Regions from separate parts of the Cohaesibacter marisflavi genome, predicted to be linked through region 1. Evidence: predicted binding sites of a transcription regulator. Region 1 holds the regulator's gene; the other holds the start of a gene.
The links. The regulator PhoB, encoded in region 1, activates phosphate uptake and scavenging genes when phosphate is short. The targets are predictions, from matches to a motif close to TGTCATNNANCTGTCAT.
Positions count from the first base shown of each region.

Region 2: a site for PhoB is predicted at 2,705-2,721, ahead of ACKPCT_RS18855 (arsenate-mycothiol transferase ArsC). Genes of this name have one in related genera too.

Region 1 covers NZ_OY762534.1:2,875,755-2,887,420, reverse strand. The annotation lists gene ACKPCT_RS14160 (hypothetical protein) at 1-203, opposite strand, end outside; gene dapE (succinyl-diaminopimelate desuccinylase) at 383-1,552, opposite strand; gene ACKPCT_RS14150 (hypothetical protein) at 1,710-2,186, opposite strand; gene ACKPCT_RS14145 (carboxymuconolactone decarboxylase family protein) at 2,324-2,743, opposite strand; gene ACKPCT_RS14140 (MerR family transcriptional regulator) at 2,688-3,116, opposite strand; gene dapD (2,3,4,5-tetrahydropyridine-2,6-dicarboxylate N-succinyltransferase) at 3,249-4,103, opposite strand; gene ACKPCT_RS14130 (PAS domain-containing protein) at 4,398-4,922, opposite strand; gene ACKPCT_RS14125 (L,D-transpeptidase family protein) at 5,569-7,089, shown strand; gene phoB (phosphate regulon transcriptional regulator PhoB) at 7,227-7,925, opposite strand; gene phoU (phosphate signaling complex protein PhoU) at 8,088-8,759, opposite strand; gene pstB (phosphate ABC transporter ATP-binding protein PstB) at 8,837-9,643, opposite strand; gene pstA (phosphate ABC transporter permease PstA) at 9,735-11,057, opposite strand; gene pstC (phosphate ABC transporter permease subunit PstC) at 11,057-11,666, opposite strand, start outside.
Region 2 covers NZ_OY762534.1:3,979,205-3,985,903, forward strand. The annotation lists gene sdhA (succinate dehydrogenase flavoprotein subunit) at 1-1,514, shown strand, start outside; gene ACKPCT_RS18850 (succinate dehydrogenase iron-sulfur subunit) at 1,618-2,400, shown strand; gene ACKPCT_RS18855 (arsenate-mycothiol transferase ArsC) at 2,770-3,225, shown strand; gene fbaA (class II fructose-bisphosphate aldolase) at 3,521-4,603, shown strand; gene ACKPCT_RS18865 (AprI/Inh family metalloprotease inhibitor) at 4,932-5,555, shown strand; gene ACKPCT_RS18870 (AprI/Inh family metalloprotease inhibitor) at 5,653-6,243, shown strand; gene zapE (cell division protein ZapE) at 6,554-6,699, shown strand, end outside.

The DNA of each region.
Region 1 (11,666 bases):
GTGCCCCCACCAGAGCGAAAGAGCAGCACCTCATCGAGATAGCCGAACAACAGCGCATAGAACAGGCTGAGCGGCTCGACGATCAGCATCGCAATGAAGGAAAGCCAGAAGCCCCGTCGGGTGGCATCAATGCCATAAAGGGCGTCGTCTTTGCCGCGCACAAAAGACCACAACAGTTCAAGATGATAGAAAATATAGGTCATTGAGTGCCTGTCAGGTGAGGAGCAATGCGTCGAGCACTATGGATAGATCAACAAGCGGCAGATGTCCAAACGCGGCCATTCTGCATACCCAGAAAAAACTGCACTATGCATTAGCTGATATAAAACGAGGTCAGCATAGCTGACCCCGTCTTTTAATCAACTTAAGAGCGCAAACGCGATCAACGCTCGAAATACTGCATCATGAATTCATAATAGACCTCGGCGAGTTGCTCGATGTCGGCCACGGCGACATGTTCATCCACCATATGCATGGTCTGGCCAACAAGGCCGAATTCGATCACGGAACAGTAATTCTTGATGAAGCGGGCATCCGATGTGCCGCCGCCGGTCGAAAGCTCCGGAACTTTGCCCGTGACGGTCTCGACCGCCTTGGAGAAGCGATCAATCAGGCTATCCGAGCGCGTCAGAAAAGCCTCGCTGCCATCTGCTTCCAGCGAAACGGAGAGCTTGAAGCTATCGCCCGAGAGGCAGTCTGTGGCGTGCTTGGTGACAAATTGGCCCAGCGTTTCGGCAGTCCAGAGGTCATTGAAGCGCACATTGAAGCGGGCGGATGCCTGATCGGGAATGACATTCCACGCCGGATTGCCCACGTCGAAGGAAATGAATTCCAGATTGCTGGGCTGGAAAAAGTCCGTGCCCTCGTCCAGCGTCTGGGCGCTGACATGCTCGACGATTTTAGCCAGAACCGGCACCGGATTGTTGGCCAGATGCGGATAGGCCACATGGCCTTGTTTGCCGGAAATGGTCACCGTGCCCGACTGGCTGCCGCGACGACCGACCTTGATCATGTCGCCCATGCTGTTCGGGTTGGTTGGCTCGCCAAGAACGGAATCAGTGAATTTTTCGCCCCGCTCGGCCGCCCACTGCATGAGCTTGACGGTGCCATTGACCGCCGGGCCTTCTTCATCACCGGTAAGTACGAAGGAAACGGTGCCCTTCGGCGCGCCATGGGTCTCGACATAACGCAGAGCCGCTGCAACAAAGGCAGCGACGCCGCCCTTCATGTCAGCTGCGCCGCGTCCATACAGCTTGCCATCCTTCACTGCGCCACAGAAAGGCGGCTGCTGCCACATGGATTCCTCGCCCACCGGCACCACATCCACATGACCGGCAAAGGCCAGATGCGGCCCTTCACCACCGGAGATCTTGGCGAACATGTTTTCAACGTCTGGATAGCCGTCTTGAGAAAAGGTCGGACGATGCACCTCAAACCCGAACGGGGAGAGCAAATCATCAAGCAGGGTGAGAACGCCAGCCTCAGCGGGCGTGACGCTGGGGCATTGGATCAGGGCGCTGGCAAGGTCCGTGGCTGTTGGAGCTTTTGTCATGTCGCAGGAGCGCTTTCTTTCGGATAGAAAAGATATGGAAGGTGTCGTCCTACGGATCAGGTCGGCAGGACGCAAGGTCTGGCGCGAGCATAGAAGACCGCGCAGCGGCCTTCAACCAGCTTTCTGCGATAGTGCGATCATGTCTGATGATAAGCGGCTAGATCGCTGTAATTTGCGGTTCCCCATCCTCTTCAAGGGCAGCTTTTTTGGGCGCACGAAGGCCCAGATCATAGAAATAGATCAGCCAGAAGGGGATGAGCGGCGCCAGAAACATCAGGCGGGTGGAAAAGCCAACCGAGCAGGACAGCGGAAAATGCGGTGCCAGAGCACTCAAAGTGAGCAAGATGGGAATGGCATAGGCAAAGAAACTCTTGTGGCCACGCCCCATCTTGCGCAGGCGTTTGATCACGAGGCAATACCACATGAATAAAAAGACAAGGGCCATGACGCCAAGTGCGCCATAATAGGCCATGCCAAGAAAGGTAGACGGGTCTTGCGAGCAGAGCTGGTTTTGCGGCACTCGAAACAGATAGGCCGCTCCGATTTCCATGGGAAACAGGAACAGATGGCCAAACCAGAAGTCTCTTTTTCCGATCTCGCCGCGACTATCAAACAACAGGCCTTCAAACGTCATCTCATTCTCCCCCAAATCCCCATTTGCAGGACGTTGCCATGGCTTCGCCCTGCAAATGGATGATAAGACAAGCCTAGCGCGGCTCATCGCTCGGGACAAATGATAAGACGCTTTCCACCGGCGCGTTAGACTATCGCTTAGTCTGTTGCTCTGGCGGCAAACACCTCTTTGGCCACATTGAGCCCGTTGATCGCGGCTGGCAGTCCGCCATAGACGGCCATTTGCCATATGACCTCGACGATCTCCTGCTCGCTTGCCCCTACGGCAAGGGTATGCTCGATATTGATCTTGAGCTGTGGCGCAGTCTGCCCGCCCAATACCGTCAACGCGGCGACGGTCGCCAGCTGTCGGCTTTTGCTATCAAGGCCCGGGCGGGAATAATGTCGACCATAGGCCCACTCGATCAGGCTCTCGCCAAAGTCTGGCAGCATGTCGCCGAACCAAGCATTTAGATTGTCTTCAAGGCCGGGGTGATACGCGTCGCAATAGGCGCGGGCTCGTTCAAGAGCGCTTGTCTGGCTGTTGGATGCGGGGGATTGTGCTTGTGTCTCTTGCATGATCTGCCTCCATGACATGGGCTTTTTCCATGTCCTTGTAGATTTCGATTTTGTTATCGAGAACGGGAAGCGTTGCTTGCAGAGCGTCTATCTGTTGCTGCACGGTCCTGCGCTGGTCCTCCAGCATCTGGCGTCGCGCCGCAGCAGTTTGCGGACCTTCGGCCCTTAGTTGGGCATAGCGAACCATGTTGGATATGCCCATGCCGGTGGCCTTGAGATGCTTGAGAAAGGTCAGCCAATTGGCGATCTCCATACCATATTGTCGACGTCCGCCCGCATCGCGAGAGGCGTCGGGCAACAGGCCGATCTTCTCGTAATAGCGGATGGTATGGACGGACAGGCCAGTCAGATGTGCCAGATTTCCGATCTTCAAGGGTCAGCTCCTGTTTCGATAATTCGGGAGGCTAGATGTTCGAGTGCACTCTAGGTCAAGCGGTAAAATAAAAAAAGTCCCGCCATCAGTGCAATGGCAGGACTTCGTATATTTGTTGTTGCTTACGGACAGTTAGTCGCGCAGCAGCTCGTTGATCGAGGTTTTCGAGCGGGTGCGCTCGTCCACGCGCTTCACGATCACGGCGCAGTAAAGGTTCGGGCCCGGCGTGCCATCTGGCAGCGGTTTGCCCGGCATGGTGCCCGAGACAACAACAGAGTAAGGCGGTACTTCACCCATGAAGATTTCGCCGGTGGCGCGGTCAACAATCTTGGTGGATGCGCCAAGATAAACGCCCATGGACAACACAGAACCTTCACGCACGATGACGCCTTCGGCCACTTCGGCGCGGGCACCGATGAAGCAATTGTCTTCGATCACCACAGGGCCAGCCTGCAGTGGCTCCAGAACGCCGCCGATGCCGGCGCCGCCGGAAAGATGCACATTCTTGCCGATCTGTGCGCAGGAGCCGACTGTTGCCCATGTGTCGACCATGGTGCCTTCATCAACATAGGCGCCCAGATTAACGAAAGATGGCATCAGCACAACGCCTTTGCCGATGAACGCGGAGCGACGCACGGTGCAATTCGGTACGGCGCGGAAGCCAGCATTTTCAAAGTCGATGCCGCCCCAGCCTTCAAACTTGGAAGGAACCTTGTCCCACCATGTTGCTTCGCCCGGGCCACCCTTGATCACTTCCATGGCATTGAGCCGGAAGGACAGGAGCACGGCTTTCTTCAACCACTGATTGACAACCCAGTTGCCGTCTTCTGCCTTTTCCGCAACACGCGCATGGCCATTGTCGAGTAGGGTCAGCGCCTTTTCGACTGCATCCCTGATGTCGCCGGTCGTGTTGCTATTGATGGATTCGCGAGCCTCGAAGCCTGCTTCGATCGTGCTTTGGAGCGCGCTCAGATCAACTTGGGTCATGTCACTTGCTTTCAGCTTGTCATGTTGATGGTGATGAAGCTTGCAAGATCAATCCTGCCTCCGGCTGCCAAAAGGCACAAGGCTGGACGATCCCGCTGTCGCGCAAACCATAAGCAATGCGTTTGCGAAGTCAATGCGAGAAGTGGCAAAGACCTTGATTTTGATCAAACGGCTTGGCTGGGGAATGGACGGCAAGTGACCAAGACAGACCCTTTGCCCGGGGAGAGAAACGACAAAGGGTCGGCACGATGCGAGCCGACCCTTCTTTATGTCTGATCCGGTCGGGCGTTCGCCTTATAGAGACAGAACAAACCGCCGGTAGGAAGTCGACTTCTCCTGCAACAAGCCATTCAGATGAGCGCAACCGGCCTCGACGGCCTGCTCTTCATCATCAAACCTGTTTTCGATGTCGCAGAGTGTCTTATAAAGAGGGGCGATGACTTCACGCACTGCTGTACGATTGGGTGCACGGCGCGATGCTTCATAGCCAACCACTTCGCCTTTGTCATTCCGAGACGGAGTGACACGGGCAAAGGTCCAATAATGGTCTCCGGTGGTCGTCAGATTTTGCATATAGGCAAACATGTCTCGCCTCTCTGCAAGACCATCCCAGAGGATCTTGAAGATGGAGCGAGGCATTTCAGGATGGCGAACACAATTGTGTGGCTGACCAACCAGGCTCTTGTTGGTATAGCCTGTGATATCCCGAAAGAACGCATTGCAATAGGTTATGTAACCGTCCTTGTCGGTTCTGCTGACGAGAATTTCACTTTCGCCGAACTGCTTTTCTATACCGGTAGGAGAAATTGTTATTGTCATTTCGGTCTCCTTGGTTGTGATTTGGCAGACCCCGCTGGGAGGGGCGCAGTCTGCCGGAATGTGCGCCTGTCGTTACTGGAAAGACACCGACCCGATTGCATTCGACAGGCGCATCGGGGGTCTCGATTTGGATCTTGTTTTTAGAAGCTCTCAAAAATATAGATTATTTTCAGAAAAGGAAATAAAAATTTTCACGGACCGGTATTGACCAAACGGCAGCATGCTTAACTGTTGCAATTTTAATCCGACATCTGGTTTTTATTTTAGAAAAAAAAGAATAATCTGTTAAATTGATAATAATATTTCGTGAAACAAGGGGTTATCGAAAATTAATTACAAGATATAGTGATCTGATCAATTTGTGAGCAAGTAATAAGAAATTTTATGCAGAAAGGCGATTGGTATAGGCTTTTCGCTAAAAGCCATGGTTGCTTGCGCGATCTGGGTTAGTGCGTATCTTTATATATTAGGGTGATTTTAAGGCTCACTGTGGCATAAACTGGGTTAACAATGATAGAAATAGCGCAATTATGCCAATCGTAACGAGTCTACCCTCGAATACCTTAAGTGTTTTTACAAGGGATTTGACGGGAAAAGACAGGCTCAGAATGAGCCTACGGACCGGGTTGGATCTTTGGGGGACGAAATGAATTACAAAGGACGATTGCTGTATACCGCAGGGTTTATTTTGTCCGCAGGCGGAGCCGCACTGGCGACAGAAAAGCCGCTTGATCCGATGGCTGTGACGGACGGTTCTTCTCAGGCCGTTCAGACTGCTTTGGAAGCCGATCAGGAGGCACCCCTGCAGATCATTGTCTCGCGCAAAGATCAGCGCTTGCGGGTCTATCGTGGACAAGAGGTCATCGCCACCTCTCGCGTATCGACAGGCAAGGCGGGGCACTCGACGCCAACCGGCATCTTCTCCATTCTTGAAAAGAGAAGACAGCATTTTTCCAATATTTATGATAGCGCCCCCATGCCCTATATGCAGCGCCTGACCTGGTCCGGCATCGCTTTGCATGAGTCCGGCTCGGTGCCAAATTATCCCGCATCCCATGGCTGTGTCCGGTTGCCGCGCGGCTTCGCAGGCAAACTCTTCTCCATGACCGAACGCGGCGCGCATGTTGTCATCGCCAATCGGGAGGCCGAGCCCGAGTTGATCCATAACGCACGGCTGTTCCAGCCCGAAGATGTTCAACTGGCCAACAAGCTGACGGAATTGAGCCTTGGCCCGTCACAGCCGGTCAAGGGACACGGCAAAATCGCGCTTCTGGATGACCGCCCTTCAGAAGATCCGCTTGCCGCGAAAATTTCCATGCGTCTCAATCTGCTTGATCAGGTGAAACGCGATAACTCCCCCATTCGGGTGTTCATCACCCGCCAGCCGCGCGGCAATCTGGTGCGCGAAGTGCAGATCATGCTCAATGAGCTGGGCTTTGATGCCGGTGTGCCGGATGGATTGGCTGGCAAGGCCACCTATGGGGCAGTGCGCGCCTTCATTAAATCCAGACAGGGCAGCATCGAAGACCAAGTCCAGCCGCTCAAGGCCGTGATCGACAAGACCCTGCTGACCGCGCTTTATCATGCCGCAGGCAAGGGGGAAGTGCCGACAGGCCACATCTATGTGCGGTCCCGTTTCAAGCCTCTGTTTGATGCGCCGATCATGATCAAGAATCCCGAGGCGCCTCTCGGGGCGCATCTGTTGACCGCGACCCACTCGCACACGCAAAGTGGCAAGCTGGATTGGCTGTCCGTCAATCTGACAGATCGCTATGACGATAGCATGCAGACCCGCCTTGGTGTTACGCAGGATATGGACAACGAGGCTCTGGTAGCCTCCAGCGCTATTCTTGACCGGATCGAAATTCCCGATGAAGTGCGCGCCCAAATTGATCTTCTGGTGAACAGCGGCTCTTCAATTACGATTTCTGACAGGGGCTTCAGCCGTGAGACAACCCCTGTAGGCACAGACTTCATTGTTCTGACCAAGCCGGATCTTCCTTCCTCCAGACAGATCCAGAAGACGGTGGAGCGAAAAAAGCCCGCTAAGCCCAAGCAGGTCGCCAGAAACAAAACCGAACCCGTGCAGGAAGCTCCCAAGAAGAAGGGACTGTTCTCCATGCTCATCAATCGCGGTGCGAGTTTGACCGAGGTTAAAACCCGCTGATATGGGAGCCCGCTTTCAGCCTTGCCCGCTGATGATAAAACTCATTGCAAACTGAAGAAAAACAATAGGCCCTGTTTCTGTTCGAAACAGGGCCTTCTTATTGAACACAAGAGGTCGCAGGGCTTTCTGACGCTGTTCTATTCGACTGAAAACTGGTCGTCGAAGCTGTAGCCAGAGCCGCGCACTGTGCGGATGGGATCTTTCGCCCGGCCGCGGTTGATGGTTTTACGCAACCGACCCACATGCACGTCTACTGTCCGTTCATCGACATAGACATCATGCCCCCAGACGCCATCCAGCAATTGTTCGCGGGAATAGACCCGCCCCGGATTCTGCATCAGGAATTCCAGCAAGCGATATTCTGTCGGTCCCAGTGTTACCTCGCGGTTGGCGCGCTTGACACGATGGGTTTCGCGATTGAGCTCCAGATCCCCGGCCTTGAGAATGGTTGCGACTAGATCAGGGCTTGCCCGGCGCAGAATAGCCCGTACACGCGCCATCAATTCGGGAACAGAAAACGGTTTGACGACATAGTCATCAGCGCCGGTTGAAAGACCCCGAATACGCTCGGATTCCTCACCGCGCGCCGTCAGCATGATGACAGGCAGTTTGACTGTTTTGGGCTTGGCGCGCAGGCGTCTGCATAGTTCAATTCCGGATAGGCCCGGCAGCATCCAGTCCAGCAGAAGAAGGTCGGGCAGGGCTTCCTGCAACCGGCTTTCTGCCTCATCTCCACGGGCGATCACTTCAACCTGATAGCCTTCGGCTTCCAGATTGTAACGAAGAAGAAGGCTGAGGGCTTCTTCATCTTCAACGATCATGACTTTGGGGCTCATAACCACTTTTCCGCATTCTGCGATCCGGACGATCGACAGGATCGGATGTCGCTCGGATCTGACATTTGAAGAGAACAGGCCGGCGTCAATCGGGGCCGATCTGTTCCAGTGTGCGTGCCTTCATGGCAAAGGATGGATCGGGCCTGAGCCCGATCCGTTGCATTAAAAGGTGCCGTCTTCCAGAACCTTGCCGGTGTCTACATAGTAGACGCTTTCGGCAATGTTGGTGGCGTGGTCGCCCACGCGTTCCAGGTGCTTGGCGGCAAACAGGAGATTGGCGCAGAAGGTAATATTGCGTGGATCTTCCATCATGTAGGTCAGGAATTCCCGGAACAGGGACTTGTAAATCGCGTCCACTTCGTCATCTCGTTTCACGACGGCGATGGCGGCGTTGGAATCCGATGTGGTGTAGGCATCCAGCACCATGCGCATCTGCTCCAAAACGATCTCGGCCATATGCTCGATGCCATGCAGCAGCTGTTTGGGAGGCGTCTTGCCATCCATGGAGCTGATGGAGCGGGCGATATTCTTGCCCAGATCTGCAACGCGTTCCAGATCTGTCGCAATGCGCAGAGCGGCGATGATCTGACGCAGATCCTGTGCCATCGGTTGGCGACGCGCGATGATCAGAACGGCGGCTTCTTCGATCTGCTGTTCCATCTTGTTGATGGCGCGGTCTTTGGCGGCGGTTGCCTGTGCCGCCTTCACGTCCTGACGGACCAGAGCGTTGATGGCATCCTCGACCATGCTTTCTGCCTGGCCACCCATCTCCGCAATGCGACCGGTCAGGTTGCGCAGGTCGTCATCATATGAGCTGACTGTATGTTCGGTCATCTCGAATCTCTCCTTAAATTCGCTCATTTCTCAACAAGATAAAGCTTTTTGCCTGATAGAGAAGGCGAACAAATTGCTTAGCCGAAGCGGCCGGTGATGTAGTCTTGGGTGCGTTTGTCTTTTGGGTTGGTGAAGATGTGGTCAGTCGGACCTTCCTCTACCAGATTGCCCATATGGAAGAAGGCGGTGCGCTGGGACACTCGTGCTGCCTGCTGCATGGAGTGTGTCACGATGACGATCGTGTAATTCTCGCGCAGCTCATCGATCAGTTCCTCAACCTTCGCCGTGGCAATCGGATCAAGAGCCGAGCAGGGCTCGTCCATCAAAATGACTTCCGGGCTGACAGCGATGGCGCGGGCGATGCAAAGGCGCTGCTGCTGCCCACCGGAAAGACCTGTGCCCGGTTCATCAAGACGATCCTTGATCTCTTCGAACAGACCGGCCTTCTGCAAGGAGGTGACAACCACTTCATCCATTTCTGCCTTGGTGCGGCAGAGGCCATGGATGCGTGGGCCATAGGCCACATTCTCGAAAATGCTTTTCGGGAACGGGTTTGCCTTCTGGAACACCATGCCAACACGGGCGCGCAGCTCCACGACGTCCACGTCGGCATTATAGATGTCGGTGCTATCGAGCATGATCTTGCCGCCGACGCGGCAGATATCGATGGTATCATTCATCCGGTTAAGGCATCTCAGGAACGTGGATTTGCCACAGCCGGACGGCCCGATGAGCGACGTTACCTGATTTTCCTCGATCTTCAGATCGACATCAAACAGCGCTTGTTTGGCGCCATAATGAACGGTCACCTTCTCACCCGACATCTTGATCGGGTTGGAGCGGATATCGCTATCCTGCTTGAGGTTTGGGTTGGTATCCTGCATGGTCAAATGCTTTCTTTATCCTGTGAGCGGGGCGCCGTCTCTTTGGGGCTGCCCGGCCATTCAAACCGGTGGTTCAGTGCGTCGCTGGGGTTTACCAGCGGCGCTCAAAGCGGCGACGCAGAAGCACCGCGGAAATATTCATCAGCGCAAGAAACGCCAGAAGGATCAGGATCGCAGCGGATGTCCGCTCCGTGAAGGCGCGTTGTGCTTCCCCCGACCACATATAGATCTGCACGGGCAGGGCCGTTGCCGGATCAAGCGGCGTTGTCGGGAAGTCCTTGATGAAGGCCACCATGCCGATCATCAGCAGAGGTGCGGTTTCACCAAGTGCCTGCGCCAGACCGATAATCGTACCTGTCAGGATACCCGGTGTTGCCAGGGGCAGGACATGGTGGAAAATCGCCTGTGTCTTGGAAGCGCCCACACCAAGTGCCGCTTCACGAATGGAAGGTGGAACAGCCTTGAGAGCCGAACGGGTCGCAATGATGATGGTCGGCAGCGTCATGAGGGTTAGAACCAGACCGCCAACAAGCGAAGCGGACCGCGGCAGTCCGGCAAAGTTGATGAATACAGCCAGCCCCAACAGACCGAACACAATGGAAGGCACTGCGGCGAGGTTGTTGATATTCACCTCGATAAGGTCGGTCCAGCGATTTTTCGGTGCAAATTCTTCCAAATAAATGGAAGCGGCAACACCGATTGGCAGAGCCAGCACCAGCACGATGAGCATCATGAAAATAGAGCCCATGACGGCCACGGCAATACCGGCCGATTCCGGTCGGGAGGAGGGACCATTCACGAACAGGTTGGTGTTGAATTGCTTCTCCATCGCCCCGTCTTCAACCAGCTGATCGATATAGGCGATCTGTGCATCTTTGACCAGACGCTGTGTTTCAGGAATGTCGCGCGGGATCTGGCCTTTGACAAAGCTGTCGATGTCGCCATCTGCCAGTGCCCAATAATCTATCCGCGTGCCGATCAGATCGGGATTTTCAACAACCAGATCGCGCAGATCGACCGACGCCCCCTTGGAAAGCAGGCTCTTTGCCACACGCTGCTGTTTGCGTGTTGCTTTGTCATTGGGGTCCAGACCTACGGCCTTGGAAACAGCCCGCTCCAGAACCTTGTTGTAGCGGATCGGCATCTGGATGGTGCTGATGTCGCGGTTGCCGGACGGGTCAATCAGCTCGGCATTAAGGTAAAGATCGAGATGAATTTTAGTCTGCTGAAAGGCGGAATAGCCTTTCGTGACAATAGACAGGAACAGCATCACGAGGAACAGCACGCCCAGAATGATGGCTGTGATGCCCAGAGCCTGAAAGCGACGTTCTTTACTGTAGCGCTTTTTCAGTCCCAGATCGCGCTGCGTGCTCGTGGCGATGGTTTCGCCCTGTGTGTTGGTTGCATCAGTCATCAGTCATACTGCTCCCGATATTTCCGCACGATGTGCAGAGCAAAGATGTTGAGCCCCAGGGTGATGACAAACAGGGTGATACCCAGCGCAAAGGCCACAAGGGTTTGCGGAGAGTTGAACTCAAGGTCACCAGTCAACTGGCTGACAATTTTCACGGTCACTGTTGTCACCGCTTCAAACGGGTTGGCTGTCAGGTTGGCCGCGATGCCTGCGGCCATGACGACGATCATCGTTTCACCAATGGCGCGGGACGCTGCGAGCAGAACGGAGCCGACGATCCCCGGCAGGGCGGCGGGCAGAATGACTTTCTTGATCGTTTCCGACTTGGTCGCTCCCAACCCCAGAGAGCCATCACGCAGGGACTGCGGCACCGCCGTGATAATGTCATCGGACAGCGAAGAGATGAACGGGATCAACATGATGCCCATGACGAAGCCTGCCGTCAGCACCGAGGTAGCGGAAATATTCAGTCCGATAGCCGCACCGGCGTCATGAAGGAACGGACCGACGGTGACCAGCGCAAAGAAACCATAAACAATGGTCGGGATGCCGGCGAGAATTTCCAGAAGCGGCTTGGCAATGGCGCGGACCGAATTGTTGGCATATTCG
Region 2 (6,699 bases), 1.1 Mb from region 1:
ATTATGGTGTTCCTTTCTCGCGTACTGAAGAAGGCAAGATCTACCAGCGCCCGTTCGGTGGCCATATGCAGAACTATGGTGAAGGGCCTGCTGTGCAGCGTACCTGTGCTGCTGCTGACCGTACCGGCCACGCTATCCTGCATACGCTTTATGGTCAGTCCATCCGCAACAAGGCTGAGTTCTATATCGAATATTTCGGTCTTGACCTGCTGATGAACGAAGACGGCACCTGCGAAGGTCTGGTTGCCTGGAACCTTGACGACGGCACCATCCATCGCTTCAACGCCAAAATGGTTGTTCTGGCGACCGGTGGTTATGGTCGTTGCTACTTCTCCGCTACGTCTGCCCACACGATTACCGGTGACGGTAATGCTATGATCGCCCGTGCTGGTCTGCCGCTGCAGGACATGGAATTCGTTCAGTTCCATCCGACCGGCATCTATGGCGCTGGCTGCCTGATCACCGAAGGTGTTCGTGGTGAAGGCGGGTATCTGGTTAACTCCGAAGGCGAACGCTTCATGGAGCGTTATGCTCCGAGTGCCAAGGACCTTGCTTCCCGTGACGTGGTTTCCCGCTGCATGACCATCGAAATTCGCGAAGGTCGCGGTGTTGGCCCGAATAAGGACCACATCTTCCTGCATCTTGATCACCTTGATCCGGATATGCTGGCAGAGCGCCTGCCGGGTATTTCCGAATCGGCCGAGATTTTTGCCGGTGTTGACGTGACCAAGGAACCTATTCCGGTTCTGCCGACCGTTCACTACAATATGGGTGGTATTCCGACCAACTATTGGGGTGAAGTGCTCAACCCAACCAAGGATGATCCGAACGCAGTTGCTCCGGGCCTTATGGCTGTCGGTGAAGCGGCTTGTGCCTCGGTTCATGGTGCCAACCGTCTTGGGTCCAACTCGCTCATCGACCTTGTGGTCTTTGGCCGTGCAGCAGCTATCAAGGCTGGCAAGGTTATCGACCGCGAAGCGCCGATGCCGACGCCGAACCAGGCTTGCTTTGACAAGATCATGGCCAACTTCGACATGGTCCGTCATGCAAACGGCTCTCAGACCACTGCTCAGCTGCGCTTGAAGATGCAGAAGAGCATGCAGAACAATGCTGCCGTCTTCCGTACTCAGGAAACGTTGGAACAGGGCTGCAAGGAAATGGCTGCTCTTTGGGGTGAAATGAGTGAAATGAAAGTGACCGACCGGTCGCTGATCTGGAACTCCGACCTCATGGAATCTCTCGAACTTCAGAACCTGATGATCAACGCCCTTCCAACGGTCGTTGGTGCTGAAGCTCGTAAGGAAAGCCGCGGTGCACACGCTCGTGAAGACTATAAAGATGGTCCTCTGGGTGGTCGTGACGACGAAAACTGGCGTAAGCATACGCTGGCTTGGGTCGCAGAGAATGGCGATGTCAAACTTGACTATCGTCCGGTTATTCTCGATCCGCTTACTTCCGAGGAAGAAGGCGGTATCGACCTTGCCAAGATCGCGCCGAAAGCTCGCGTCTACTAATGTCTTTCAAGTCGGGCAGCATGACGTTGCCCGGCCTTTTCGAAATTAAAGCCCGAGCTCGCCTTGATGCGATAAGGGCGCGACCCGAATACGGAGCGAAAAGATGGTTGAACTTGCGCTGCCGAAAAATTCACGGATTAAAGAAGGCAAGACTTGGCCAAAGCCTGAAGGTGCGACCAACTTGACCGAATTCCGCGTTTATCGCTGGAATCCTGATGACGGCAAAAACCCCCAGATCGACACATATTATGTCGATCGTGACGATTGTGGCCCGATGGTTCTCGATGGGCTGCTCTACATTAAAGACAACATCGATGCGACCTTGACGTTGCGCCGTTCTTGCCGTGAAGGCATCTGCGGTTCGTGCGCCATGAACATCGACGGGGCAAACAATCTCGCCTGTACCTTCGGTATGGACGAATGCAAGTCCAAGTCTGTGAATGTGTATCCGCTGCCGCATATGAAGGTGGTCAAGGACCTTGTACCTGACCTCAACAATTTCTATGCCCAGCATGCTTCCATCGAGCCTTATCTGAAGACCGATACGCCGGCTCCAGACACCGAATGGCTGCAGTCTCATGAAGATCGTCAGAAACTGGACGGCCTTTATGAATGTATCCTGTGTGCCTGCTGCTCGACCTCTTGCCCATCCTACTGGTGGAATGGCGATCGTTACATCGGCCCATCGGCTCTTCTTCAGGCTTATCGCTGGATCATCGATAGCCGTGACGAATATACCGGTGAACGTCTTGATCAACTCGATCATGCCTTCGGTGCCTATCGTTGTCACACGATCATGAACTGCACCAAGGTTTGCCCGAAAGGCCTGAACCCGGCCAAGGCAATTGCCGAAATCAAGCGTATGCTGCTTGAACGCGCTGTTTAATATGGTGTGTCGTTTCTGGCTATAAGCTAGAAGCTGAGTGAATCAGAACCGCCCTCCAGAGAGATCTGGTGGGCGGTTTTTTGGTTTGGGCTCATTTGTTTTTAAGCGAAAGTGTCCAAATGTGGATTGTCAGGAATGTGTCAAGAATGCGAGGTTACGCGATCTTAGCTATTGAAATAAATGAGAAAATTGAATTCTTGAAATACTGTCTGCTTAAGCCCATGTGAGTGGTGACATTGTCAACCAAACACCATTTCTGATTTCCGGCCTGCTTCGGAGGAGAGAAGGACAATTCTTTTCGGGTTGTCATGGAGTTGTCGGAAAGTTTGTTTAGTTGGCTGCCTGAGCGTTGGCAGAACGGAGGGTTTCATGCTGCAAACGAATATCCTGTTCCTTGATGAAACGAACAATGATCGGAGCATCATGGCTGAAGCATATTTCAATCGGGGGCTTAACAATGCCGTGCGTGCATTCAGCGCCGGATTCGAACCTGCGGACCGACTGGACAGGCATGTGTTCGACGTGCTCAGAGGGAATGGCATTGCGCCGGAGGATTATTGTCCCAAGCCGGTCGATATCTTCTTACAGGCCTATTCGCCACGCATTGATCTGGTGGTTGGGTTTGAGCCGGCAAGAGGGGCGCACAAGCGTCCGATTTTTCCTTACAATCCTCCCGTCACCTATCTCAAGGTGCCTGGCTCTTTTGACCGAATTGACCTTCCGGGGCATCGCAAGAGGGCGGTAAGGGAAACCTATGCGGATCTGCGTCTTGCCATTGATCGGGCCGTTGCGACAGGGTTGTTGCCCGGTTCCATGGCTGCTTAATGCAGTAAATAGACTGTCAGGTCGGGATTATCCTTGAGCCCGGTCTGCCTTGTCTGCATGTCAGCTCATGTAAAAAGGCTGGCATAAGCGATGAAATGCTACTGATTGGCATTTGCTTTTCTGTGTTTGCGGGTAAACATTGAAGCTGTTCAATGATTTGTGCTAACACAGGAAAAATACTAACCGATAGGACCGATATTGCTTCTTTCTTTGCTATTTTCTGGACGTTGGAGAAGGAATGTTTTATTTGACTATCGAGAATTAATTTAGTCTCGAAACTTTAAGGGAGATCAGCGTGAGCGGAATCAAATTGAGCCCGGGCGTCATCACCGGCGAAGAGTATTTGCAGCTTCTGGAAGCATGCAAAGAAGGTGGATATGCTCTGCCAGCCGTCAACGTTACCGGCACCAACAGTCTCAATGCGGTAATGGAAGCAGCTGCCAAAGCAAAATCCGATATCATCATTCAGATGTCGAACGGCGGCGCACAGTTCTTCGCTGGTCAGGGTGCTCCTGATGCGATGCGCGCGCGTGTTTTGGGCTCTGTATCCATCGCCCAGCATGTACATCTGCTGGCAAAAGAATATGGCATCTGTGCCGTTCTTCACACCGACCATTGCAACAAGAAACTGTTGCCATGGATCGACGGTCTGCTAGACGAAGGTGAGAAATATTACAAGGCGAACGGTCGTCCGCTTTACACCTCCCACATGATCGACCTGTCCGAAGAAACCCTGGAAGACAACGTTGCGATCAGCGCCAAATATCTCGAACGCATGGCTCCGATGGGCATGAGCCTCGAGATTGAGCTTGGCGTCACCGGTGGTGAAGAAGATGGCATCGGTAAAGAGCTGGAAGAAGGCGATGCAGCCGATCCACGTCTCTACACCCAGCCTGAAGATGTTCTTTATGCCTATGACATCCTGTCCAAAATCGGTCACTTCACCGTGGCTGCATCCTTCGGTAACGTGCATGGCGTTTATGCTCCGGGCAACGTCAAGCTGCGTCCGGAAATCCTGAAGCATTCTCAGGAGCTGGTTGCCAAGGAACGCAATCTGGCCGACAAGCCGTTGAGCCTGGTGTTCCACGGCGGTTCTGGGTCTCCGAAAGAGCAGATTTCCGAAGCTGTGTCCTATGGCGTGTTCAAGATGAACATCGACACCGACATCCAGTTTGCCTTTGCTGAGGCTGTTGGCGCGAAAGTCGACGAAAAGCCGGTAGCCTTCAAGCATCAGGTGGATCCGAAAGACGGTACGCCATACAAGAAATTCTACGATCCGCGCAAATGGCTGCGTGCAGGCGAAGAGGGCATGATTGCTCGCCTCGAAGAAGCCATGCAGGATCTGGGCTCGGCTGGTCGTTCTGTCGCTGACAAGTGATAGACGAATAGTGTTGCTTCAAGAACAAGGCTCTCCGGGTGTTCCCGGAGGGCTTTTTTCGTTTTGGGTGGCGTATTGTAATCCGGAGCGGGTGATATTGGCCGGGGTCCTGTGAATTGGTCTTATGGAACACGGGCTTGGGCAGAAAACTTTTGTCTTTGCCACATTTCCCTGTTATCCGTTGATGCGTATCGGGCAACTGCTTTGCGCAAAACACTGATTCTTCCGGCTTTTGGCTGGCTTGCTATGGTTTTGGGGCGCGCAGGGCAGGGCCGTATTTCTTCTTTGTGCGCTCTCGGGGTTGATTGTGAAACGATCTGGAACACTCATGACCATCTCTCTCTTCGCTTTGGCGCTGGGGGGCTGTGCGGTGTCTTCTGGAGGGCTCTCTTCCAGCCAGAGCGGGGCTCAGCAAACAGCCGGCGCGGTGGGGCGTGGTCCTGTTGCCATGCCTGACCAAAGCGCAGATCTTGCGCTGGTGTCTGCGTCGGATAAATTTTCCAAGCCAAATGAAAGTTCACTGGGTGTTGCCGAGCCGGGTGCGGCGTTTGATGCCGTAGATGCTGAATTCAGACAAGCCTATGCCGAGGCCTCGCAGAATTTTGTGCCTGCAGGCACAACCCATGCGGAACTCAAGCCCTATGTTGGCCGTTGGAAGTTGCAGCCGAAGAACTCAAGGGAAAAGCTCAGGCAGTTGGGTTCCTCTCTGGGGCTCTCAGAGAGTTGCGAGCTGGTTCTTGAGGATGCCCGCAGGGATTATGGCTACAAGGCATCGGGGAATTCTGCCTGCCCGACGAGCCTGTTTATGCTGGACAGTTGGGTGGCCTTTGATGACCGTTTGGTGTTGCGCGACCATATGGGCGACGACATTGTCAAACTACGGTCTGATGGGAGAGGTGTCTGGGTTGGTGTGAATAAAGAAGGCAATATGCTGGTTCTGAAGAAATCTTGACCAGTTTCTGCTTGAAATTAACGGATCTTTCAGTTGGTCCTTGAATATTTACCAATAAGAATCAAAACTCTTATCTGTGTGACGTAAGGAGAGTGGTATGATTCGCTATTCCGCGCTTTTGTGTGCCGGTTTGTTGCTGACAGCTTGTTCATCCGCTGGCTTTGACCGGTTTGGTGGCAATGACGCATCCCCATTGAACCCAGCTCCGACGTCGCCTGTCGAGAGTCAGGCGCTTGGATCTCTTATTCCCAATGATCAGTATCCGAACCAGTCCTATTCAACGGGGCAGCAGTCCGGCCAGCCGATCAACAACGCGATGGGCGCTGAGGCCGAACTGGCGCCTCCGGTTCAGAATGACATGTCGGCGCTATCCCAGCCCGTGCCATCTTCGGCGCGTAGCTTGAAGCGAACCGATCTTCTGGGGGCCTGGACGCTGACCTCCGGAGCCGAGCAGTGCAAATTGAATATCAATTTGACCAACTGGACTGGCGGGTATCGGGCGTCTTCGCGTGGCTGTAGTTCGTCCGATCTACAGAGGATCAATGCATGGCGTCTGGATGGTGAAAAGCTGGTTGTCTTCCTGGCAGAAGATGGATCGACCATTCTTGGACGGTTCCATTCGAATGCGCCGGGGCGTTTTTCCGGTCAAGCAACGATGGATGGGCGTAGTTTGTCCTTCACCCGCTGAGCCAGGGCGGCTTTCTCGGTCTGAGAGTGTCCTTCAAGCTGATGGCGTATATGGGAGAGCATGAAGCAGGTCTTTATGCTCTTCATCCGTCTTAGGGATCATTTCCTTGCGTCGTCATTTCCCCTAAAGCAGAACCATTCTTATTTGCGTTTTGTCCGTATGCCGCTTTTGATCGCGTGTACGGATAAAGCTATCGCTGCTTGCTCTTTGTTTCGATGTCTCGCCTTGCGATCTGGTGAAGGCTGCGGCAGGCGGGGCATTGCGGCGCATATTCAGGGCATTACATGCCGGATCTTGATGAGGCAAGCAATTGAACAGTGAATTAGGCGACATTTCGGTATCGGACCTGTATGACAGTAAAGTGCGCCACGGTGATATCGATGAGGATGCTGATCAGAGGGCATTGGCCGTTCGTTTCGACCAATTGCTTGAAAAAGTGAGTGAAAAGCGGCTCTC